Regions from separate parts of the Mesorhizobium sp. M1252 genome, predicted to be linked through region 1. Evidence: riboswitches for the same ligand, from Rfam matches in the RefSeq annotation. Region 1 holds a riboswitch; the other holds the start of a gene.
The links. Region 1 has a riboswitch for S-adenosylmethionine ahead of metX (homoserine O-acetyltransferase MetX). Riboswitches for the same ligand answer to the same signal wherever they lie in the genome.
Positions count from the first base shown of each region.

Region 2: it holds a riboswitch for S-adenosylmethionine, as region 1 does, so the genes downstream of both, NKH22_RS03820 (O-succinylhomoserine sulfhydrylase) here and metX (homoserine O-acetyltransferase MetX) in region 1, are expected to answer to the same signal.

Region 1 is NZ_JAMYLX010000010.1:95,229-101,363, forward strand. It holds gene NKH22_RS20620 (DUF2125 domain-containing protein) at 1-25, shown strand, start outside; gene NKH22_RS20625 (sugar kinase) at 150-1,073, shown strand; gene NKH22_RS20630 (prephenate/arogenate dehydrogenase family protein) at 1,080-2,015, opposite strand; gene hisC (histidinol-phosphate transaminase) at 2,020-3,129, opposite strand; SAM riboswitch at 3,256-3,333, shown strand; gene metX (homoserine O-acetyltransferase MetX) at 3,394-4,563, shown strand; gene metW (methionine biosynthesis protein MetW) at 4,560-5,174, shown strand; gene NKH22_RS20650 (DUF1330 domain-containing protein) at 5,182-5,502, opposite strand; gene NKH22_RS20655 (glycosyltransferase family 2 protein) at 5,751-6,135, shown strand, end outside.
Region 2 is NZ_JAMYLX010000002.1:43,882-50,016, forward strand. It holds gene mmsB (multiple monosaccharide ABC transporter permease) at 1-163, shown strand, start outside; gene araD1 (AraD1 family protein) at 365-1,360, shown strand; gene NKH22_RS03810 (ABC transporter substrate-binding protein) at 1,404-2,174, opposite strand; gene NKH22_RS03815 (2'-deoxycytidine 5'-triphosphate deaminase) at 2,276-3,370, opposite strand; SAM riboswitch at 3,511-3,588, shown strand; gene NKH22_RS03820 (O-succinylhomoserine sulfhydrylase) at 3,646-4,836, shown strand; gene NKH22_RS03825 (ceramide glucosyltransferase) at 4,848-5,999, opposite strand.

The DNA.
Region 1 (6,135 bases):
GGGCAAGATCAAGCCGCTCGATTAGAGCAATTCCAGGAAAAGTGTGAGCGGTTTTCCGTCCGGAATTGCGTTAAAACAAAGAGATAGAGCATGATCGCAAAGAGCGGGAACGGCTTTTGGGGAGAGATCGTGCTCGAGCAAGCCGACGCATGAACCGACCGGTGAAACTGCTGAGCGTTGGCGCGCTGACGCTGGATACCATCCTGCGCGTCGAAACCCTGCCCACGCATCAGGGCAAGTTCATCGCCTCGGACGGCATCCAGATCGCCTCGGGCATGGCGACAAGTGCTGCCTGCGCCGCCCGCCGTCTCGGCGCCGAGGTGTTCCTGTGGGCAAGTGCAGGTGACGATGCCGTCGGCGACCAATTGCTGGCCGGCATCGAGGCCGAGGGCGTCGATTGCGGCTTTGTCCGCCGCGTCGAAGGCGCCCGCTCGGCGCTGGCCGCGATCCTGGTCGACGCTCATGGCGAGCGCATCATCGTGCCCTTCTACGACCCAAAGGCGCAGGCCGACCCCGAGGCGGTGCCTGTCGCCGATCTTTCCGGCTTCGATGCCGTGCTGGTCGATGTGCGCTGGCCGGGCGCCGCCGCTCTTGCCTTGACCGCCGCGCGCAGCGCCGGCCGTCCCGCCATCCTCGACGCCGACACGGCGCCGGTTGAGGTGCTGGAGCGCCTGCTGCCGCTGGCATCGCACATCGTCGCTTCGGAGTCGGCGGCACGCATCGTCTGCGGCCATGCGCTGGACCCCGAAACCGCCTGTGCCGACCTCGCCAGCCGCACCGATGCCTTCGTGGCGGTGACCGGCGGCGCCGCGGGAAGCTGGTGGCATGACCGGTCCGCCGGATGCGTGCGCCACATCGCGGCGCCGAAGATCAAGGCGGTCGACACGCTTGCCGCCGGCGACGTCTTCCACGGCGCCTTTGCTGTCGCGTTGGCGGAAACCATGCCGATCGAGCAGGCGTTGCGCTTTGCCAGCGCGGCGGCCGCGCTCAAATGCCAGCGCTTCGGCGGCCGGCTGGGGGCGCCAAACAGGGACGAGGCAATGGCCATGGTCGCGGCGACATGGCCCGCTTGAGGAGACTTAGCTCTTCGCCGGATGTTCCACCGCCTGGCGGCCAAAATCCGGCACGTCGATGTCCTGGCCGGCCTCGATGATCGAACGGCGAACGGCCCGGGTGCGGGTGAACAGGTCGAACAGCTTGTCGCCGTCGCCCCAGCGGATCGCCCGCTGCAGCGAGGCGAGGTCCTCTGAAAAGCGCGCCAGCATTTCCAGGATGGCATCCTTGTTGTGCAGGCACACGTCGCGCCACATGGTCGGGTCGGAGGCGGCCAGACGGGTGAAGTCGCGGAAACCGGAAGCCGAATATTTGATCACTTCCGACTTGGTCACCGATTCCAGATCGTCGGCGGTGCCGACGATGTTGTAGGCGATGATATGCGGAAGATGCGAAACGATGGCCAGCGTCATATCATGATGCTGCGGGTCCATCGTGTCGATGTTGGAGCCGCAGCGCCGCCAGAACTCCGAAAGCTTTTCCAGCGCCGCCGGATCGGTGCCGGGCAGCGGCGTGAAGATGCACCAACGGTTTTCGAACAGCTCGGCGAAACCCGCATCCGGGCCCGATTTCTCCGTACCCGCCAGTGGATGTCCCGGAATGAAGTGCACGCCGTCCGGCACATAGGGCTGCATTTGCGCAATGACGGAGGCCTTGGTCGAACCGACATCGGTGAGGATGGCGCCTTTTTTCAGCGCCGCTGCGATCTCTTGCGCCACCTCGCCCGACGACCCCACTGGCACCGAGACGATGATCAGGTCGGCGTCGCGGACCGCTTCCCTGGCGTCGGTGGTGTAGCTCTCGCCAAGACCGAGCTCCTTCGCCCGCGCCAGCGTGGCCGGGCTGCGCGTCGCGATGGCGACATGGCGGGCCAGGCCCTCGCGGCGGATGATGCGGGCCAGCGACGAGCCGATCAGGCCGATGCCGACCAGCGCGATCTTTTCAAACATCGGTGCTGTCATTGTTTCAGCTTTTCAGGAATGTCGTGAGGGCATCGATGACGCCGCGATTTGCTTCTTCGGTGCCGACGCTCATGCGCAGCGCATTGGGAAAGCCATAGCCGGTAACGCGCCGCAATATATAGCCGCGCTGGGTGAGGTAATCGTCCGCCGCCTCAGCCGAATGCCTCTTGTCGTCGGGAAAGTGGATGAGGACGAAATTGCCGACGCTGGGCGTCACGCGCAGCCCAAGCTTCGTCAGTTCTTCATTCAGCCAGGTAAGCCAGGTCTCGTTGTGCAACGAACTGCGCTCGACATGGGCGCGGTCGCGGATGGCGGCAATGCCGGCCTCGATCGCTGTTGCGTTAACGTTGAAAGGGCCGCGGATGCGGTTGATGGCATCGACGATGTGCAGTGGGCCATACATCCAGCCGATGCGCGCGCCGCCAAGGCCAAGCTTGGAGAAGGTGCGGGTCATGACCACATTCTGTGCGCTGCCCGCCAGCTCGATGCCGGCCTCATAGTCATTGCGCCTGACATATTCGGCATAGGCCGCGTCCAGCACCAGAAGCACGTTGCCCGGGAGCGCGGAATGCAGGCGGCGGACCTCCTGGAACGGCAGATAGGTTCCGGTCGGATTGTTGGGATTGGCGAGGAAGATGATTTTGGTCCGCGGCGTCACCGCGGCCAGGATCGCGTCGACGTCGGCGCGTTCCTCGGTTTCCTTCACAGCAACCGGCTTGGCCCCCGCCGACTGAATGTAGATCTTGTAGACCATGAAGGCATGTTCGGTAAAAATCGCCTCATCGCCTGGCGCAAGATAGGTCTGCGCCAGCAGGCCAAGTATCTCGTCAGAACCGTTGGAGCAGATGATGTTTGCCGGGTTGAGGCCATGCACCTCGGCGATCGCCTCGCGCAGCCGGCGGGCGGTGCCATCGGGATAGACATCGAGCTTGGCAGCCACTTCACGCGCGGCCTCGATCGCCTTCGGCGACGGGCCGAGCGGGTTCTCGTTCGACGATAGTTTATGGACCTTGGCGACGCCGGCCGGTGCTGTGCTCTTGCCCGGCACATAGGCGTCGATGTCCATAATGCCCGCGCGGGGCGTCGGTCGTGCCTTGTCCGCTGTCTTGTCCATGTCGCAAATCCATCGAGAATGCCTCCGTCCGGAGGCCGCAGCGGAAATACAAGCCGTAGCCGCGAATGTCGAGAGGCGGGCAATAGCTGGCCGTTGACGCCGGGCCGCACGAGTTCTAGAAGAACGCAACAGTTCCGTGGTGATTTGGCCGGTCGGCTTGCAGCCACGTTAAACAACTCGCTAAAGGGCCGTTTGCGTGACGTAACCGGCTTTGCGATCGCATTGCCGGTTTTTTATTGCCTGACGGCGGGCAAGGAGAGTCACATGGCCGCGCTCCGCGCTACAAAAACCAACAACGAGGCCGACAACCCGTCGAGCCCTGTGTTGCGTTTTGGCCCTGACAAGCCGCTGAAGCTTGACGCCGGCACGCTTTTGTCGCCGTTCCAGATCGCCTACCAGACATATGGCGCCCTCAACGATGCCCGCACCAACGCCATCCTGGTCTGCCACGCGCTGACCGGCGACCAGCATGTCGCCAGCACCAATCCGGTGACCGGCAAGCCCGGCTGGTGGGAAGTGCTGATCGGTCCCGGCAAGATCATCGACACCAACCGCTTCTTCGTCATTTGCTCCAACGTCATCGGCGGCTGCCTCGGCTCCACCGGTCCGGCCTCGACCAATCCCGCCACCGGCAAGCCCTACGGCCTCGACCTGCCAATCATCACCATCCGCGACATGGTGCGGGCGCAACTGATGCTGGTCGACCATTTCGGCATCGAAAAGCTGTTTTGCGTGCTCGGCGGCTCGATGGGCGGCATGCAGGTGCTGGAATGGGCGTCATGCTATTCCGAGCGCGTCTTCTCGGCCCTGCCGATCGCCACAGGCGCACGCCATTCCTCGCAGAACATCGCCTTCCACGAGGTCGGCCGCCAGGCTGTCATGGCTGATCCGGACTGGCATGGCGGCAAATATTTCGAGCACGGCAAGCGCCCGGAAAAGGGGCTCGCCGTGGCGCGCATGGCCGCCCACATCACCTATCTGTCGGAAGCCGCCCTGCATCGGAAATTCGGCCGCAATCTGCAGGACCGCGAAGCGCTGACCTTCGGTTTCGACGCAGATTTCCAGATCGAAAGCTATCTGCGCCACCAGGGCATGACATTCGTCGACCGCTTCGACGCCAACTCCTACCTCTACATGACCCGTTCGATGGATTATTTCGACCTCGCCGCCGACCATGGCGGCCGGTTGGCAGATGCCTTTGCCGGGACCAAGACCCGCTTCTGCCTGGTGTCCTTCACCTCGGACTGGCTGTTCCCGACCGAGGAGAGCCGCTCGATCGTGCATGCGCTCAACGCCGCCGGCGCCTCCGTCTCCTTCGTCGAGATCGACACCGACCGCGGCCATGATGCCTTCCTGCTCGATGAACCCGAACTGTTTGCCGCCATCAAGGGCTTCATCGGCTCGGCGGCCCGCGCAAGGGGGCTCGCCTCATGAGCGTCAATGGCAGCCAGCGCGTCGACCTCGAAGTCGTGGCCAACCTGATACCGCCGCAGTCGCGGGTGCTCGATGTCGGCTCCGGCGACGGCCTGCTGCTCGAACTCCTGCAGGAGACCAAGCAGGTCGACGGCCGCGGGCTGGAGCTGTCACAGCGCGGCGTCAATGAATGCGTGGCGCGCGGTCTCTCGGTCATCCAGGGCGATGCCGATACCGACCTCGAATTCTATCCGGACAAGGGTTTTGACTTCGTCGTCCTGTCTCAGACGCTGCAGGCGACCCGCAACCCGAAGCTGGTGCTCGACGAGCTGCTGCGAATCGGCAACCGCGCCATCGTCTCCTTCCCCAATTTCGGCCACTGGCGGGTGCGGCTGTCGCTGTTCGTCAATGGCCGGATGCCGGTGACCGCGGACCTGCCCTATTCCTGGTACGACACGCCCAACATCCATTTCTGCACCATCCGCGACTTCGTCAATCTGGTCGAGGAACTCGGCGCTTCGGTCGAGAAAGCCACCGCGCTCGACGGCAACGGCCAGAAGATCGGCCTGTCGATGCCATGGTGGTTCTGGAATTTCTTCGGCCAGCAAGCGGTGTTCTTGCTGAAGCGGTAGTTTGCCCCTATTCCAGCACGTCCGTCGCCTTGTGCGGGTGCTGAACGCCATCGGCGATGATCACATCGGCGTGGGAGTTGTGGGTGCGCAAGGCCAGAATCTCGCGATAGGCTGATGAATCGTACCAGCCCCACGCATGCGCCCTGTCCGGAAACTCGATGACGATCAGATGCCCGGGCCATTCGTTTTCGACCACCTCCATGTCGCCGCCGTGGACAAGGAAGCGGCCGCCGAAAGGCTCCAATGTGGCGTCGATCCTCTGCAGATACTCGACAATCTGCGGGCCCATTGTGACTTGACGCATATGGGCGACGGCGTAGGCGGCCATGGCTGAACTCCCTGTGAGATCGAAGCCCGACGACCGGCTTCGTTGGCGCAATCTGCAGACATGATGGCCATCGGTCGATTACGTCTGGGGTAATCGGCCGGCTTACCGGCGTCCTGGCTCAACAGTTTGTGATGACATTGCCGCTGGTTTTTTGTAGCGTCGAAGCGAATGCCATCCCGGGGTAAGGCTTGGACGGCGACCATCAAAACCTCCGGCCTCCAGGCATTTCGGGGCACAATCGAAGCAACATGTCCAAGGCAACCGACCTCGCTCCGCTGATCTCGGTGATCACACCGACGCACAATCGCCGCAGCAAGGTGGTGCGCGCCGTGGAGAGCGTGCTGGCGCAGAATTTTCCCCGGTTCGAACACATTGTCGTCGATGACGGCTCGACCGACGGTACGGCAGCCGCACTTGCCGAAATCCGCGATCCACGGCTGATCTATGTTGGCTCGAAATGGCGCGGCGCCAATGCCGCCCGCAATGCCGGCATCGAGCGGGCGCAGGCGCCGGTGGTGACATTCCTCGATTCCGACGACGTCTATTTGCCGGATCGCCTGGCGCGGACGCTGGAGCAGTTCGACAACAATCCCTCGCTCGAAGTGCTGATCAGTTCCTTCGTGTCGCTGAAGG
Region 2 (6,135 bases), on a different contig from region 1:
CGTCGGCCAGGTTATCGGGGCGGTCGTCGGCGGCTTCATCATGGGCGTGATGAACAACGGCATGTCGATCATGGGCGTCAATGTCGACTGGCAGCAGGTGGTCAAAGGCCTGGTGCTGCTCGGCGCCGTGATCTTCGACGTCTACAACAAGAACAAGGCCTGACAAGCTTCAGCGAGGCAAGCAGGAGGCATACGGTCGCGGCGCAGCCGGCAAGTTGTCGGCATAAGAAGTCCCCCGAGGGATGGAGCTCGCGAGCGCAATCCGGACGAAGAGTTCAACCCGTGGCGCGGCGAGGTCCGAGCCGCGCAGGTCAAGGTTTGCCAAGGGGCAACCCGGCCAAGGCACATGAGAGAGGATTTCATCATGCTAATCTCCCAGATCCTCGACGACGCCGAGACCATCCGCGTCGTCGCCCGCAATGGCGGCGGCAAGACCAGGATCATCAACGGCGCCCGCAGCGTCTATTCGCTGGCCATGGAAGCCGCGCGCACCGGAACGGGCCTCGCCGCGCTGATCGAGCGCAAGGGGTTCGGTGAAGCGATAGACCTCGACGCCGTCTACAAGAAGGGCCGGCTGGTGTCGCCGATCAACCATCCCGATCCTGCGCATCTGCATCTGACCGGCACCGGCCTGACCCATCTCGGCTCGGCGGCGACGCGCGATTCCATGCACAAGAAGCTCAGCGATGGCGGCGAGGAGCAGCTTACCGATTCCATGAAGATGTTCCGCATGGGGCTCGAAGGCGGCAAGCCGGCCAAGGGCCAGACCGGCGTGCAGCCGGAATGGTTCTACAAGGGCAACGGCACCATGGCGGTGGCGCCGGGCGCCGCACTGATGTCGCCGGCCTTCGCGCAGGACGCCGGCGAGGAGCCGGAAATCGCCGGCATCTATGTCATCGGCGACGACGGCGCGCCGTTCCGCGTCGGCTTCACGCTGTCGAACGAGTTTTCCGATCATGTTACCGAGCGGGTGAACTATCTGTTCCTGGCACATTCCAAACTGCGCAACGCCTCGTTCGGGCCGGAAATCCTGATCGGCGACCTGCCGGCCGACGTCAGGGGCTCATCGCGAATCTATCGCGACAGCAATTTGCTGTGGGAAAAGCCGTTCCTGTCGGGCGAAGCGAACATGTCGCACACAATCGCCAATCTCGAACATCATCACTTCAAATATTCGGCCTTCCGCCAGCCGGGCGACGTGCATGTGCACATGTTCGGCACGGCGACGCTGTCCTTTGCCGACGGCATCAAGACTCAGGCCGGCGACGTGTTCGAGATCGAGGCCGGGGATTTCGGCCTGCCGCTGCGCAACCCGCTGGAGATCGAGCAGCCGGTGAAGGTGGCGGTGAAGGCGCTTTGAGACGTAATCTCCCCTTGAGGGGGGAGATTGGCAGCGCCCACCGTCAATAAATATCGAAGTCGAAATACTTGGCCTGGATCTTCTTGTAAGTGCCGTCGGCGACGATGGCGTCTATCGCCGCATTCAGCTTGTCGCGCAGCGCCGTGTCTTCCAGGCGGACAGCGATGCCGGCTTGCGTCTCGGTGCCCTTGACGTCGCCGACAAGCTTGCAGCAGCCTTCGCTCGCCTTCTTCAGCCAGTCCATCAGCACGAACTTGTCGGAGATGACGGCGTCGAGACGGCCGTTCTGCAGGTCGGTGATCGCCTCTTCCTGGGTGGGGTAGAGTTTCGCCTCGGCGCCGGCCTTGCCATAGGCGTCCTGCGCATAGTCGGCCTGGGTGGTCGAGGCCTGCGCGCCCACCGTCTTGCCGGCAAGGGCTGCCGGTTCGGTGGAAGTGAGGTCGCTGTCCTTGGGCGCCACCAGCGCCAGCGGCGTCGTGTAGTATTTGTTGGTGAAGGCGACCTGTTTCTTGCGCTCCTCGGTGATGCTCATCGAGGCGATGATGGCGTCGAACTTTTTCGCCTGCAGCGCCGGGATGATGCCGTCCCAGTCCTGGGTGACGATCTCGCACTCGACCTTCATCTGCGCACACAGCGCATTGGCAATGTCGATGTCGAAGCCCTCGATCTTGCCGTCCGCGGTGATGGTGTTGAAGGGCGGATAAGCGCCCTCGGTGCCGATCTTCAATTTCTCCTGCGCCTCAGCCAGCGAGCCGGCCGATATCACCAGCATGGCAGCGCCCGCTGCCGATATGATCCATCTTGAAATCTGCATTTTGGTTCCCCTTGCGCGCCGTTCTCTTGCCGGCCACCGAAAGGCAGCCAAGCATGGTGAGGCAGCGCAGGCAAGTATTTTGCCTGACGGTGATCGAAGGTTCAGCCGGCGGGGCGGAAATGCTTGGAGAGCTTGAGGCCTTGCGCCTGGTAATTCGAGCCGAGATCGGTGCCGTAAAGCGCCTGCGGCCGCTTCAGCATGTGTTCGTAGACCAGCCGGCCGACGATCTGGCCGTGGTCGAGGATGAACGGCACTTCGTGGCTGCGCACTTCGAGCACCGCCCGGCTGCCGGTGCCGCCTGAGGCCGAATGGCCGAAGCCCGGATCGAAGAAGCCGGCATAGTGAACACGGAATTCGCCAACCAGCGGATCGAAGGGCGTCATCTCGGCGGCGTAGAGCGGCGGCACGTGCACGGCTTCGCGGCTGACCAGGATGTAGAACTCGTCCGGGTCGAGCACCAGTTCGCCGGCGCCGCTCTTATAGAGCGGCTCCCAGAAATCGACGGCATCCTGGGCGGCGCGCTTGTCGACATCGACCAAGCCGGTGTGATGCTTGCCGCGATAGCCGACCAGGCCGTTCTGGTCGCCGTCAAGATCGATCGACAGCGCAATGCCGCCGCCGGAAATGTTGGGCGGCTCGGTCGCCACCAGCATCTCGGCGCGGTGCAATTCGTTCAGTTCTGCCTCCGACAACAGCGCGTTGCCGGTGCGAAAGCGGATCTGCGACAGTCGCGATCCGGCGCGTACGACGATCGGGAAGGTGCGTGGACTGACTTCGAGATAAAGCGGCCCGTGATAGCCGGGGGCGATCTTGTCGAACTCATGGCCGCGATCGGTCATCACCCGGGTGAAGATGTCGAGCCGGCCGGTCGAGCTCTTCGGGTTGGCCGAGGCCGACACGTTTGCGGGCAGCGCCAGGCTTTCGAGCAGCGGCACGATGTAGACGCAGCCGGTTTCCAGCACCGCGCCCTCGGCGAGACTGAACTCATGCAATTTCAGCCGGTGAAGCTTGTCGGCCACCAGATGATCGGGACCCGGCAGGAAGGAGGCGCGCACGCGAAAAGCCTTGTCGCCGAGCCTGAGATCGAGGCTCGCCGGCTGCACCTGGTCGACATCGAGCGCGCGCGGCGACTTCAGCGCGCCGGACTGAAACAGCACGGAAATGTCCTGATCGGGAAGAATGCCTGTCTGCCGCAAAAGGCTGGCTCCGCTCCAAGGTCGGTCTCTTTGTGGCAGGTTCTTGCCGCAAAACCGCTGGATATTATTGCGGAACCTGCCTGGTACAAACCTCTTAATGAAGCCGGCAATTGACGCAAGCGCAGGTGAGGTCTAAAGGGTCGTTATCCCGTGGTGATTTGGCCGGTCGGCTTGCAGCCACGTTAAACAAGTCGCTAAAGGACCGTCGGGCCGCAAGGCCATATGGACCGGTTGCGACTTTCGCGGCCGGTTTTTTTGTGTCTGGAACAAAAGCGATGAGCACCAAGAAGCGTAACTGGAAACCTCAGACCGCACTCGTGCACGGGGGAACGCTGCGTTCCCAGTTCGGCGAGACGTCCGAAGCGATGTACCTCACCCAAGGCTATGTCTACGAGACGGCGCAGGCTGCCGAGGCCCGTTTCAAGGGCGAGGAGCCGGGCTTCATCTATTCGCGCTATGCCAACCCTACCGTCGACATGTTCGAAAAGCGCATGTGCGCGCTGGAGGGTGCCGAAGATGCGCGCGCCACGGCGTCCGGCATGGCGGCGGTGACGGCAGCGCTCCTGTGCAGCGCCAAGGCCGGCGACCATATCGTTGCGGCGCGCGCGCTGTTCGGCTCCTGCCGCTGGGTGGTGGAGACGCTGGCGCCGAAATACGGCATCGAGGCAACGCTGGTCGACGGCACCGACATCGCCAACTGGGAAAAGGCGGTGCGGCCGAACACGAAACTGTTCTTCTTGGAAAGCCCGACCAATCCGACGCTGGAAGTGGTCGACATCGCAGCGGTGGCGGCGCTCGCCACCTCGATCGGCGCCAGGCTGATCGTCGACAATGTCTTTGCCACGCCCTTGCAGCAGAAGCCCTTGCAGCTCGGCGCCCATATCGTCGTCTACTCCGCGACCAAGCACATTGACGGCCAGGGACGCTGTCTCGGCGGCATCATCCTGTCGGACAAGAAATGGATCGACGAGAATTTGCACGACTATTTCCGCCACACCGGCCCGAGCCTGTCGCCGTTCAACGCCTGGACGCTGCTCAAGGGCCTGGAGACGCTGCCGGTTCGGGTGCGCCAGCAGACGGAAAGCGCGGCCAAGATCGCGGATTTCCTGGCAGGACGGCCGGAAATCGCCCGCGTCATCTATCCCGGCCGCGCCGACCACCCGCAGGCCGACATCGTCAAGAAGCAGATGACGGGCGGATCGACGCTGATCTGCCTCGACGTCAAGGGCGGCAAGCAGGCGGCCTTCGCCTTGCAGAACGCGCTCGACATCGTGCTGATCTCCAACAATCTCGGCGACGCCAAGAGCCTGATCACCCATCCGGCGACCACCACGCACAAGAACCTCAGCGACGAAGCTCGCGCCGAGCTTGGCATCGGGCCGGGAACGCTCAGGCTGTCGGTCGGTCTTGAGGATACGGACGATCTGCTGGAGGACGTTGCGCAGGCGCTGAAGGCAGCCGGATAGGCCGCGAGGCGTCACGCTCCCGACGAAACCTCTTCCAGTTCGGCCGTCTTGGTGCCGATGGTCATGGTGTTGCCGCGCCAGTCGACGGCGCCGCTCAGCCAGCCGCGCGCCCAGATGGCGGGAAGCATCATGTCGCGGACCATCATCGCCGGGACCATGCGCAGCGACAGATGCCAGCCCTTGGCCGCGGCCAGCGCGCATTCGGGAATGTAGGCCGCCGTCAGCACGGCCATCACCGTGGCCGGCAGGCTGATGCCGGCACTTGCGGCCGCCACCAGCGCCAACGCCAACGGCACGGCGACGCCGGTCAGGATCTCGGGTGCGAAAAACAGTGGGAAGGTGACGCGGCGCAACCGCGCCCAGCGCGCCTGGCGCGACCAGATGTCGGCAAGTCGGCGCTGCCCCAGTGGTTGCTCGAAAGGCGAGGCAACGAGATTGACGTGCAGGCCCAGTCCGTTGACCAGCTTGGTTGCAGCAGCATCCTCGGCGATCTCGGCGGCCAGCGCGCGGATACCGCCATTGGTATCGAGCATCGGCTTGTTCCACAGCATGCTCTTGCCCTGGGCAAAGCCGAGACCGAGCGCCTCGCCGGCATATTGCCAGCGCGCCTGCAGCGTGTTGAGGAACGCGCATTCGACCTCGGCCCAAAAGCCATCCGGCCGAGAGCCGATCGGCGTCGAGCAGATAAGCCCGGTATTGGTCCGCCAGGCCGCCATCAGGTGCTGGACGTAATCCCTTGGCATCAGCACGTTGGAATCCGCCAGAATAACCCAATGATAGCGCGCCGCTTCCCAGCCCTTGACGCAGTTGTTGAGCTTCGGGTTGCTGCTGACGCGGTCGTCGCCGATCAGCAGCCGGGCCGGCACGTTGGGAAACAGGACGATCGCCCTGTTTATCAGTTTGACGACGGGATCGTCGGCGTGAGCGACGCAGAAGATCAGTTCGTAGCGCGGCCAGTCGAGCGAGAAGGCTCGCTGCAGCGTCTCTTGTGTGAACGGCTCCACGCCGCGCGACGGCACGACGATCGAGACCGGTGGCTGCTCGCCGGACGGCGGAGGGATAAGGCGACGCGCTTGCAGTTTCGACGAAGCAAGCAGGATGCTGGCGAGATTGGAAAGAAGCAAAGCGGAGGAAGCGAAGGCGGCTGTGAGAGCTGGTTCCATCGAGATCTGGTCACTCCGGAAAGGCCGCTCGCGGCTGCTTTGTCAGTCGACAGATGGGCCTTGAGTCGCCGGCAAGGTTTGCGCACACCAACATTGTCATGTGTCACTTAAATGACATTGTTTGTCGGCACTGCGC